DNA from 3 places in the Citrobacter koseri ATCC BAA-895 genome. Region 2 is predicted to be linked to each of the others. Evidence: predicted binding sites of a transcription regulator. Region 2 holds the regulator's gene; each other region holds the start of a gene.
What was found. Region 2 encodes PurR, which represses purine synthesis genes. Its sites were predicted from a motif close to CANGCAAACGTTTGCNTG; they were not measured.
Positions count from the first base shown of each region.

Region 1: gcvT (glycine cleavage system aminomethyltransferase GcvT) is a predicted target of PurR. The motif match lies at 1,963-1,980, and genes of this name have one in related genera.
Region 3: pyrD (quinone-dependent dihydroorotate dehydrogenase) is a predicted target of PurR. The motif match lies at 2,592-2,609, and genes of this name have one in related genera.

Region 1 is NC_009792.1:3,957,560-3,961,783, forward strand. It holds gene gcvP (aminomethyl-transferring glycine dehydrogenase) at 1-142, opposite strand, end outside; gene gcvH (glycine cleavage system protein GcvH) at 364-753, opposite strand; gene gcvT (glycine cleavage system aminomethyltransferase GcvT) at 779-1,873, opposite strand; gene ubiI (FAD-dependent 2-octaprenylphenol hydroxylase) at 2,325-3,527, opposite strand; gene ubiH (2-octaprenyl-6-methoxyphenyl hydroxylase) at 3,670-4,224, opposite strand, start outside.
Region 2 is NC_009792.1:1,603,379-1,607,602, reverse strand. It holds gene punC (purine nucleoside transporter PunC) at 1-224, opposite strand, end outside; gene punR (DNA-binding transcriptional activator PunR) at 337-1,269, shown strand; gene purR (HTH-type transcriptional repressor PurR) at 1,266-2,291, opposite strand; gene cydH (cytochrome bd-I accessory subunit CydH) at 2,589-2,678, shown strand; gene CKO_RS07130 (MFS transporter) at 2,853-4,019, shown strand; gene sodB (superoxide dismutase [Fe]) at 4,066-4,224, opposite strand, start outside.
Region 3 is NC_009792.1:1,961,773-1,965,996, forward strand. It holds gene CKO_RS08995 (YcbX family protein) at 1-787, shown strand, start outside; gene zapC (cell division protein ZapC) at 784-1,326, opposite strand; gene pyrD (quinone-dependent dihydroorotate dehydrogenase) at 1,497-2,507, opposite strand; gene ssuE (NADPH-dependent FMN reductase) at 2,751-3,326, shown strand; gene CKO_RS09015 (sulfonate ABC transporter substrate-binding protein) at 3,319-4,224, shown strand, end outside.

The DNA.
Region 1 (4,224 bases), 2.4 Mb from region 2:
TCGGCACAATCTGGCCGATCAGCGCGTTTAACGACTCGGCGCCAACGGTATTCAGCATCTCTTGCTGCTGTGCGGCGTCCGGTCCAATGTGGCGTTCAATGAAAGCGCCGCTGTTTTCAAGCTGGCTTAGCGTCTGTGTCATGGGCGATGGTTCCTGAAACGTGCAGTGAATCGTGATTGTCTCTGGCTTAATTGCCCGGTGGCGCTAACGCTTACCGGGCCTACGCGTGCGAAAACGAATACGCAAAATCATTCACGTTGCAGGACGGCGGCGACGCAGAGAACCCCCAGGAGCTTACCTAAGTAAGTGACTGGGGTGAGCGAGGAAGCCAACACACCTGCTGCGTGAAGGATGAAGCGTATTTATTCGTCTTCTAACAATGCTTCGTATGCGGTTGCATCCAGCAGCGAGTCGATTTCGCTTTCGTCGCTGGCTTTGATTTTGAAGATCCAGCCACCCGCATACGGCTCGCTGTTGACCAGTTCAGGGGAGTCGCTGAGCGCGTCGTTTACCGCCACAATCTCACCGCTCACCGGCGCATAAATGTCAGAAGCGGCTTTTACCGATTCTGCTACCGCGCAGTCATCGCCCGCCGCAACGGTGGCGCCGACGTCTGGCAGATCGACAAAAACCATATCGCCCAGCAATTCCTGAGCGTGTTCCGTGATGCCAACCGTGTAAGTACCGTCTGCTTCTTTGCGCAGCCATTCGTGTTCTTTGCTGTATTTCAGTTCTACAGGTACGTTGCTCATCAATAAATCTCCAAAAAAGGATGAATCACGCGACGGCTTTGCCGTTACGCACAAAAACAGGTTTAGTGACTTTTACTGGCATTTCGCGATTGCGGATCTGCACGATCGCCGTCTCGCCAATACCCGCCGGAACGCGCGCCAGCGCAATGCTGTAGCCCAGCGTTGGAGAGAAAGTGCCGCTGGTGATAACGCCTTCCAGCTGATTCCCCTGGGCATCGGTAAAGCGTACCGGCAGTTCGTTACGCAGTACGCCTTTCTCGGTCATAACCAGACCCACCAGTTGTTCGGTGCCTTTTTCACGCTGGACTTCCAGCGCCTCGCGACCAATAAAATCGCGATCGGCCGGTTCCCAGGCGATGGTCCAGCCCATGTTCGCCGCCAGCGGAGAGACGCCTTCATCCATCTCCTGACCATACAGGTTCATACCCGCTTCCAGACGCAGCGTATCGCGCGCGCCCAGGCCACACGGCTTCACGCCGGATTCCACCAGCGCACGCCAGAAATCCGCCGCCTTTTCGTTTGGCATCGCAATTTCATAGCCTGCTTCGCCGGTATAACCGGTTGTTGCAATAAACAGATCGCCCGCCTGCACGCCAAAGAACGGTTTCATGCCTTCCACCGCCTTGCGCTGTTCTTCAGTAAACAGCGTGGCCGCTTTCGCCTGCGCATTCGGCCCCTGTACCGCAATCAGCGACAGGTCGTCACGAACGGTGATGTCGATGGCGTAAGGTTCGGCGTGTTGGGTAATCCAGGAGAGGTCTTTTTCGCGGGTGGCGGAGTTTACAACGAGGCGGAAGAAATCTTCAGTGAAGTAATAGACAATCAGGTCATCTATCACGCCGCCCGAGGCATTGAGCATGCCAGAGTAGAGGGCTTTACCGGTCTTTGTGAGTTTCGCCACGTCATTCGCCAGCAGATAACGCAAAAACTCCCGGGTGCGGCTGCCGCGTAGATCGACGATGGTCATATGCGACACATCAAACATACCGGCATCAGTGCGAACTGCATGGTGCTCATCAAGTTGAGAACCATAGTGCAGCGGCATCATCCAGCCATGGAAATCCACCATGCGCGCGCCACAAAGCGTGTGTTGTTCGTATAAAGGAGTCTGTTGAGCCATCTTGTCCTCATTGAATAAGCGGGGCTTACAACCATTTCATGGTGAAATCTTCGCCACGAAACCCGGCGTCGCAGCCACTCCAGGGCTTCGACGCAAACGTTCTCTTTTACCTGAACTTACCACCGAAGCAGACGCTAAACCATAAGGCAAAATTAACCATCACATTAGCTTATGACCAAAAAACGCCAAACCCACCTCAGCATAAAAAACCACAAAATAAACAAACCACCTCCATAAACGATAATAAAATACGTAACCATCCCGCACACACCCATATTAAATGTGGAAAAAATGTCAAAAATGACGATAGTTGAAAATCGTAATATTAAAAAAACTAATGCGAAAAGAGAGGTGAAATTAGATTATTTCAAATGAGGAAAGCGTCCCGGCGCGAAGGCCGGGAGAGGAAAATGTGACGGGTTTCAAACTCTCAGAAGCAGGAGGGAAATGCTTAGCGGAGCCACTCAGGCAGATCGTTCAATCCCATCGCCTGACGAATCAGTTGCGGTTTTACGCCCGGAAGAGTATCGGCCAGTTTCAGACCAATATCGCGCAGCAATTTCTTCGCCGGGTTCTCTCCGGCAAACAGTTCGCGAAAACCTTGCATACCTGCCAGCATCATCGCGGCGCTGTGCTTACGGCTGCGCTCGTAGCGACGCAAATAGAGGTATTGACCAATGTCTTTGCCCTGGCGTTGCAGACGTTTGAGTTCATCGATCAACTCTGCGGCGTCCATAAAGCCGAGGTTCACCCCCTGCCCCGCCAGCGGATGGATGGTATGTGCGGCGTCGCCCACCAGCGCCAGCCGGTGTGCGGCAAACTGACGCGCATAGCGTCCCGTCAGCGGGAACACCTGGCGTTCGCTCTCAACGAGGCATAAGCCGAGGCGGTTATCAAACGCGACGTTCAGCGCCCGATTGAACGCATCCTCACTCGCCTGCTGCATATGCTCAGCGTCCTGCGGAGACAGCGACCAGACAATGGAACACAGATGCGGATCGCTTAATGGCAGGAACGCCAGGATGCCTTCGCCATGAAACGCCTGACGCGCAACGGCGCCGTGCGCCTCTTCGGTGCGGATGGTCGCCACCAGCGCATGATGACGGTAATCCCAGAAGGTCAGCGGAATATCCGCTTTGTTGCGCAGCCAGGAGTTCGCGCCGTCTGCGCCAATCACCAGCCTTGCCGTCAGCATCGCGCCATCTTTCAGGGTCAGGAAGGTTTCATTTTCTCCCCAGGCGACCTGCTGCAATTCAGCCGGCGCCATCAGGGTAATATCCGCTGACTGCTGCGCCTTTTGCCATAGCGCGTAGTGGATCACCGAATTTTCAATGATGTGCCCCAGGTGGCTGTATCCCATGCTTTTGTCATCAAACTCAATGCGGCCAAAGCTGTCTTTATCCCAGACTTCCATACCGTGGTAGCAGCTTGCGCGGCGAGCAAGAATGTCTGACCAGACCCCAAGACGCGTAAGCAGTTTTTCACTGGCGGCATTGATAGCCGACACGCGTAATGCCGGGGGAGCGTCGCTCGCCAGCGGCTGTGGAACGCGCTGTTCCAGAACGGCAACGCGTAAACCGCTGCCCTGCAAACCGCAGGCGACAGCCAGGCCTACCATGCCTCCGCCAACAATGGCTACATCAACACTTTGCACTGTGTACTCCTGAAAATAGGACAATCAAAAACCGTAGGCCGGATAAGGCAAAGCCACTATCCGGCATTACATTACTTCCGCGGCATTGCCTGATGGCGCTGCGCTAATCAGGCCTACTTCTTTATTCCGACCTACCGGTGAATTATCGTGCGACCCAGCCCAACGTCCGTTTTGCCAACGTGTCGCGAAGGGGAGGCAATAACTCCATCGCCATTAAGCCGACGTTGCGCCCGGCAACCAGCGGCGCCCAGCGGTTAGCAAACAGATGCACCAGGCTATCCGTTATGCCAACCGTCGCCTCTCTGTCAGCCTGACGGCGCGACTGGTACTCAGAAAGCACGCCGTACTCGCCGACGTCTGCCCCAGACTCATGCGCCTGCACCAGCGTTTCGGCAAGGCTCATCACATCGCGCAGCCCCAGGTTAAACCCTTGCCCGGCGATAGGATGCAGCGTCTGCGCCGCATTGCCGACCAGCACGGTGCGATGGGTTATCGCTTTGGCCGCCGTGGTGAGCGCTAACGGATAAGCGCTGCGCTTACCCGCATGGGTGATTCGTCCCAGCCGCCAGCCAAACGCCGACTGTAGCTCATGGCAAAAACGTTCATCCGACCAGCGCATGATCTCATCGCGCTGTTCAAGCGGATGGCACCACACCAGCGAACAGCGACCTTCGGACATCGGCAACATCGCCAGCGG
Region 2 (4,224 bases):
AGCAAAATGGGTTTACGCCCGTAACGGTCTGACAGCGGCCCCCACAGCAGTTGCGCGACGGCGAAACCGGCCAGGAACAGACTGAGGCTGGCGCTGACAGCCGCCGCCGGTGTTTGCAGGTCGGCCTGAATTGCCGCGAACGCAGGCAGATACATATCTGTTGCCAGAAAGCCCAGCACGCTGAGACCCGCCAGCCAGACTAAAAAACCTTTTCCGGGTTGCATAATTGTTTCTCTTTTCCAGAAGTAAGACATTGCCGCTGAGTGTAGGGAGTGAAATTCTGCTTGTGAAACGCTAATATTTGGCTACTGGATTCAAAATTTTTGCAGGCAGAATATGTGGTCAGAATATTCACTCGAAGTGGTTGATGCCGTTGCCCGTAATGGCAGTTTTAGTTCTGCGGCGCAGGAGTTGCACCGCGTGCCTTCTGCGGTGAGCTACACCGTCCGTCAACTGGAAGAGTGGCTGGCGGTGCCGCTTTTCGAACGACGCCATCGGGATGTTGAACTGACCCCCGCCGGGGCATGGTTTTTAAAGGAAGGGCGCTCTGTTATCAAAAAAATGCAGATCACCCGACAGCAGTGCCAGCAGATCGCCAACGGCTGGCGGGGTCAACTGGCGATTGCGGTCGACAATATTGTTAAGCCGGAGCGCACCCGGCAGATGATTGTTGATTTTTATCGTCATTTTGATGATGTGGAATTGCTGGTCTTTCAGGAGGTATTTAACGGCGTCTGGGATGCGCTGTCGGACGGGCGCGTGGAGCTGGCTATCGGCGCGACGCAGGCCATTCCGGTTGGAGGACGCTACACCTTTCGCGATATGGGGATGCTGAGCTGGAGCTGCGTGGTCGCCCGCCATCATCCGCTGGCGTCAATGGCTGGCCCGCTCAGTGACGACACGTTGCGCAACTGGCCGTCGCTGGTCCGGGAGGATACCTCGCGTACGCTTCCGAAGCGCATCACCTGGCTGCTGGATAACCAAAAACGCGTGGTGGTGCCGGACTGGGAATCTTCAGCGACCTGCCTTTCCGCGGGACTGTGTGTGGGAATGGTGCCGACCCACTTTGCTAAGCCGTGGATCGACAGCGGGAAATGGGTGGCGCTACAGCTTGAGAATCCGTTTCCTGATGCGGCGTGCTGTCTGACGTGGCAGCAGAACGACACGTCGCCCGCGCTGGCCTGGTTACTGGACTATCTGGGCGACAGCGAAACGCTGAATAAAGAGTGGTTACGGGAGCCGGAAGAGGCTCCCGCAGAAGGGGATTAACGGCGATAGTCGCGGAATGGGCCATCGGCGACAGAGCGACGCTCAATCAGACGCGGATGCACCTCAATGGACTGCGACTCTTCGCGTTTATTGACGATACGGTCAAGCAGCATATTGAAGGCCGTTTCACCCAGAGAATCTTTCGGCTGGTGAATCGTCGTCAGCGCAGGCGTAAAGTAACGCGCGTTGCGTACGTTGTCGTAGCCGATGACCGAGATATCCTGCGGTACGCGCAGCCCCATCTCGTCAGCGGCGCACAACGCGCCCATCGCCATAATGTCGCCACCGCAGAATACGGCCGTCGGGCGGTGAGACTGGGAGATCATTTGCTGCATCGCGCGGTAGCCTGATTCCGGCTCGAAATCACCCTGAACGATCCAGTTTTCCGGCACGTTTATCAGCGCTTCTTCCATCGCTTTCATAAAGCCAGCCAGACGACCTGCGCCGGTGTTGCGTTCCATCGGGCCGGGGATCACGCCAATTTCACGGTGGCCGCGTTCAACCAGATAACGACCGGCCATATAGCCGCCTGCAAAGGCGTTATCAATGACCGTATCGGTAAAGTCCGCTTTGGCTTCGCCCCAGTCCATCACCACCATCGGGATATGGCGATACTCTTCAAGCATAGAGAGCAGGGACTCAGGGTATTCGGAACACATGACCAGCAGGCCATCCACGCGTTTTTGCGCCATCATGGAGAGGTACGCGCGCTGTTTTTCCAGGTTGTTCCAGGCGTTGCCCAGAATCAGCGTATATCCTTTCTGGAAACAGTTCTTTTCAACGGCTTCGATAATTTCAGCAAAATAGGCGGCTTCGCTGCTGGTCGCCAGCAAACCAATCGATTTGGTGTGGTTAACCTTCAGGCTGCGGGCAACCGCGCTGGGAGAGTAGTGCAGCTCTTTAATGGCTGCCCATACCGCGTTGCGCGTCTCTTCCGCAACGAAGCGCGTTTTGTTAATTACGTGTGATACGGTTGTAGTGGAAACGTTTGCTCGCTTCGCCACATCTTTAATTGTTGCCATTACATCTCACTCCAGACCATATCCTGAACTCCTGAAAATACTGTAAGTAAACGTTTGCCTTTACACACCTTGATCGCAACGTCAGGGTTGCGGCACGCCGGGAAAACGACACGGAACATCAGGAAGGGGGCAATGGCCGGTACGCTAATCAAGTAAGCGTGGAATTTTGTCTGATCTTGACGAAAAGGGGAAGAGTTAAAAGCGCTTATCAATATAAATCATGGGAGATTTTTGCATTCAAGTGTGTAAAAATGCGCAATATCACTTTTTGTGTGGGAATAAAAAGGAGAAAACTTGATGAGCACCGATCTGAAATTTTCGTTAGTGACCACCATTATTGTGCTGGGCCTGATTGTCGCAGGCGGTCTGACTGCCGCACTGAACTGATTTACCTCTGAGGGAGAGCATTCTCCCTCTGTCTTTCCTCTCTCTTCTTCCTCATTTTTAACCAAATCGTAAAAGTCTTTTGCTATTTTGCTTACTTTATTAGTTTTGTGATTGATGTCATGCTTTTGACTCTTTTGCGTGCCTCGTGACGGCACGAAGCTGCGGAGTCGATGTATGAAAATAAATTATCCCTTACTGGCGCTGGCAATTGGCGCATTTGGTATTGGAACCACCGAGTTCTCTCCTATGGGCTTGTTGCCTGTTATCGCTCGCGGCGTGGATGTCTCGATTCCTGCGGCCGGAATGCTAATCAGCGCGTATGCCGTTGGTGTGATGGTCGGCGCACCGTTGATGACGCTGCTGCTTTCCCATCGCGCACGTCGTAATGCGCTTATTTTTTTGATGGCGATTTTTACCCTCGGAAATGTGCTGTCGGCCATCTCGCCGGATTACACTACGTTGATGCTGTCGCGGATTCTGACCAGCCTGAATCACGGCGCTTTCTTCGGTCTGGGGTCGGTGGTGGCGGCCAGCGTCGTCCCCAAACATAAACAGGCCAGTGCGGTCGCCACCATGTTTATGGGGCTGACAATCGCCAATATTGGCGGTGTTCCTGCGGCGACCTGGCTGGGGGAAACCATTGGCTGGCGTATGTCCTTCATGGCGACGGCGGGGCTGGGCGTAATTTCAATGATTAGCCTCTTTTTCTCGTTGCCGAAAGGCGGGGCGGGAGAGCGCCCTGAGGTGCGCAAAGAGCTGGCGGTGCTGTTGCGACCACAGGTGTTATCGGCATTACTGACCACCGTTCTGGGCGCAGGCGCGATGTTTACACTCTATACCTATATCGCCCCAGTGCTGCACAGCATTACGCATGCAACGCCTGCTTTCGTTACCGGTATGCTGGTACTGATTGGCGTTGGCTTTTCTATCGGCAACTATCTGGGGGGAAAACTGGCGGATCGTTCGGTTAACGGCACCCTGAAAGGATTTTTGCTGCTGCTGATGGTGATTATGCTGGCGATCCCGTTCCTGGCGCGCAACGAAGTGGGTGCTGCTATCAGCATGGTGGTATGGGGGGCGGCGACATTCGCGGTGGTTCCGCCTTTACAAATGCGCGTTATGCGGGTTGCCAGCGAAGCGCCAGGCCTCTCTTCATCGGTCAATATCGGTGCCTTTAATCTCGGTAATGCGCTTGGCGCAGCGGCGGGGGGCGCAGTGATTTCCGGTGGTTTGGGCTACAGCTTCGTACCGGTGATGGGGGCGATTGTGGCAGGGCTTGCGCTGTTGCTGGTCTTTGTCTCTGCGCGCAGACAGCCTGAAGACGTTTGCGTGGCGAACTAAGCGCAGCATTAAAACGCAGAAGGGACTCCCTTCTGCGTTATTCTCTTTATGCCGCGAAGTTTTTCGCCACAAAGTCCCAGTTTACCAGCGCCCAGAAGTGCTCCAGGTAGCCAGGACGGGCATTGCGGTAGTCGATATAGTAGGCATGTTCCCACACATCAACGGTCATCAACGGCGTGGCGTCGGTGGTCAGCGGCGTACCGGC
Region 3 (4,224 bases), 360 kb from region 2:
GTGGTTAAGCGGATTCTTTTCCCGTGACGTGCAATTACGCTGGGTCGGCCCCCAACTTACGCGTAGAGTCAAACGCCGCGACGACGTGCCGTTGTCATTTGCCGATGGTTATCCCTTTCTGCTGGCCAACGAAGCCTCACTGCGCGACTTACAGCAGCGTTGCCCGGCTGGCGTGAAAATAGAACAGTTTCGCCCCAATCTGGTCGTTTCCGGCGCGGCGCCCTGGGAAGAAGACACCTGGAAGGTCATTCGTATCGGCGACGTCGTCTTTGATGTCGCAAAACCGTGCAGCCGTTGTATTTTCACCACCGTCAGCCCTGAGAAAGGGCAAAAACACCCAACGGGTGAGCCGCTGGCAACCTTGCAAGCCTTTCGCACGGCGCAGGACAACGGCGATGTTGATTTCGGGCAGAACCTGATTGCGCGTAACAGTGGCGTCATTCGCGTAGGCGATGAGGTTGACATTCTCGCAACCGCCCCCGCCAAACCTTATGGCGCCGCAAATTCTGATGATGCGGTGGCGCCGGAAAAACAGCCTGATACGACAGTCACTATCGACTGGCAGGGGCAAACCTTTCGTGGGAATAACCAACAGGTGCTGCTTGAACAACTGGAGAATCAGGGTATCCGCATCCCTTATTCATGTCGGGCCGGGATCTGCGGCAGTTGCCGGATAACGCTGCTGGAAGGCGAAGTGAGTCCGCTGAAAAAATCAGCGATTAACGATGACGGAACGATTCTTAGCTGTAGCTGCGTGCCAAAAACCGCGCTCAGGCTGGGAAATTAAACCGCTTGTTCAAGGCTGAAGCTGGCGAGTCGCTGTTGCGGCTTCAGTCTGTCGTTCATGATCTTAATCGCATCGCCGAGCTGCATAGTGCGTCCAGCCACGACGACACCGGGCTGGGCCAGCAGGCATAGCGCCGCGTTTTCACCCGGCTCAACCACCAGTAAATTCACCTGCTCTTCGGTGTCGCTAAGCCACACGCAGGCGGCATCACCCACCGTTGGCGTCCAGATCTCGCCGTGTGCGACAAAATGCCAGCTTTTTGGCATCTGTGGTTTCAGATAACGGATCGCCACCAGCGCATTGAGCACCAGTTCCGCTTTTTGTTCTTTCGATAATTCGAGATCGCGACATTTTTCTTCAAAAGAGAAATAGAGCGCGGCATCATCGACACAAAAACCAGACGGCGAAAATGCATCCGGCGTGAGCATTTTGCGAGCAAAGCGCGAGCGAAATAACATGCCATTGGCTAAATCGAGCATCATACGGTCATGCTCTTCATCATAATACCAGCGCCAGTTATCGTCAGGTTTAATTCGCATTGTACTCTCTCCCGTTTCCATCACCCTGTTGCAAAAATGTCCTTTTTCACCGCTTCGTTTATTACCTTAATAAGCAAAGCCTAAAATGTTTAAATAAGCAACAATGAAGGAATATAAAACAACCAGGGCCGGAAATAAAGCCCTGGTTGTCTGATAATGAGAGAAAAGAATCAAATATGGGTAACGATTTCTTTAATCAGTTGCGGGCCTTTAAAAATAAAGCCGGAATAAATTTGTACCAGCGTAGCGCCAGCAGCCATCTTCTCACGCGCCGCGATGACAGAATCTATCCCGCCGACGCCAATAATCGGTAACTGTTCTTTCAATTCCTGGGACAGTCGGCGAATAATTTCTGTACTTTTTAACTGTAATGGTCGACCGCTTAAACCACCCGTTTCATCGCAATTTTTCATTCCCTGAACCAGAGAACGATCGAGCGTCGTATTTGTCGCAATCACACCATCAATATTATGGCGAACTAAACTGTCGGCCACCTGGATCAATTCGTCCTCAGAAAGATCCGGGGCGATCTTTACCGCGATCGGAACATATTTATGGTGGATCGTCTGGAGATCATTTTGCTTATTTTTAATTGCCGTCAGCAAATCATCCAGCGCCTCTCCATATTGTAGCGTACGTAACCCAGGGGTATTTGGCGAAGAGATATTAATGGCGATATAACCGGCATATGCATAGATTTTTTCCATACAAATCAGATAGTCATCTTTGCCATTCTCTACCGGCGTATCTTTATTTTTGCCGATATTAATTCCGAGGATACCGTCGAAATGCGCTTTTTTGACATTCTCTACCAGGTTATCAACGCCCAAATTATTAAAGCCCATCCGGTTGATCAACCCTTCGGCATCAACCAGGCGGAAAAGGCGCGGCTTATCGTTACCAGGCTGAGGGCGCGGCGTCACGGTTCCGATCTCAATCGATCCGAATCCCATTGCGCCCAGAGCGTCGATGCACTCTCCGTCCTTATCCAGACCCGCAGCAAGGCCGAGCGGGTTCTTAAATGTCAGCCCCATGCAGCTTACTGGCTTCGCAGGGACTTTCTGTCGGACAAGCGCTTCCAGCGGCGTGCCTGTTACACGGCGTAATTGCTGAAACGTAAATTCATGAGCGCGCTCTGGATCGAGCTGAAAAAGGGCTTTACGAACGAAGGGGTAGTACATGAACTCTCCTGGATTCCCGGTGTGCAGACCGGGGGCGTATTATGTGCGATATCCAGCGAAAAGGGAATTGACTTGCGGCAATAAATAGCAATCGTTTTCCTTGTTGTCCTCTTTTTATTCAATTTCCAACTTTTCTATCCCGCATAAATCATTTCGGTAAACAAAATCTCTCTGTCAGACTGCACAAATTGTTATCAATGTTAATGAAAATCGAATAATTAGTTATAAGGGGAGATTGAGATTATGCGCGTCATCACTCTGGCGGGAAGCCCACGCTTTCCCTCTCGTTCCAGTGCGTTACTGGAATATTCCCGGGAAAAACTGAACAGTCTGGACGTCGAAGTCAGCCACTGGAATTTGCATAACTTTGACCCCGAAGACTTGCTATATGCGCGTTTCGACAGCCCGGCGTTAAAAACATTTATAGAACAATTACAGGATGCAGACGGGCTGATCGTCGCAACGCCGGTTTATAAAGCCGCCTATTCCGGGGCGTTAAAAACGTTGCTCGACCTGCTTCCTGAACGAGCGCTGGAAGGCAAAGCCGTATTACCGCTGGCAACCGGCGGTACTGTCGCCCATTTACTGGCCGTTGACTACGCGCTCAAGCCGGTGCTGAGCGCGCTGAAAGCACAAGAGATCCTGCACGGCGTATTTGCCGACGATTCCCAGGTGATTGATTACCAGCATAAACCGCAGTTCACCCCTAATTTACAACATCGCCTTGACAGCGCGCTTGAAACATTCTGGCAAGCGTTGCACCGCCGCGATGTGCCGGTTCCCGTCATTCATTCACCACGAGGCGTTGCCCATGTTTAAATTTTTCAGACATCGTCCTCAATGGCTGGCGCTGGCCGGATTACTCTCGCTTTCGGCCTGGTCACACGCGGCAGAGTCAGCGCCTGACGCACTGCGCATCGGCTATCAGAAAGGCAGCATCAGTATGGTGCTGGCGAAAAGCCACCAACTGCTGGAGAAGCGTTACCCGCAAACCAAAATCTCCTGGGTTGAGTTCCCGGCGGGCCCGCAAATGCTGGAGGCATTGAATGTCGGCAGTATCGATCTCGGCAGTACCGGCGATATTCCCCCTATTTTTGCGCAGGCTGCCGGGGCGGACCTGGTTTATGTTGGCGTTGAGCCTCCCAAACCAAAAGCCGAGGTCATTCTCGTCCCTGAAAACAGTCCGATTAAAACCGTCGCGGATCTGAAAGGACACAAAGTCGCCTTCCAGAAAGGTTCCAGTTCGCACAATCTGCTGTTGCGCGCACTGCAACAGGCCGGACTTAAATTTACCGATATCCAGGCCACATACCTGACGCCAGCAGACGCCCGCGCCGCATTCCAGCAGGGGAATGTCGATGCGTGGGCAATCTGGGACCCTTACTATTCCGCTGCGCTGTTGCAGGGTGGCGTTCGCGTCCTGAAAGACGGGACCGACCTGAAACAAACCGGTTCGTTCTATCTGGCGGCGCGCCCTTATGCCGAAAAGAACGGCAGCTTCATTCAGGGCGTTCTGGACACCTTCAGCCAGGCCGATGCGTTAACGATAAGCCAGCGTGAACAAAGTATCACCCTGCTGGCAAAAACGATGGGATTGCCTGAACCGGTGATTGCCACCTATCTGGATCATCGCCCGCCAACCACCATTACGCCGGTGAGCGCCTCTGTCGCAACCTTGCAGCAGCAAACCGCCGATCTGTTTTACGACAACCGTCTG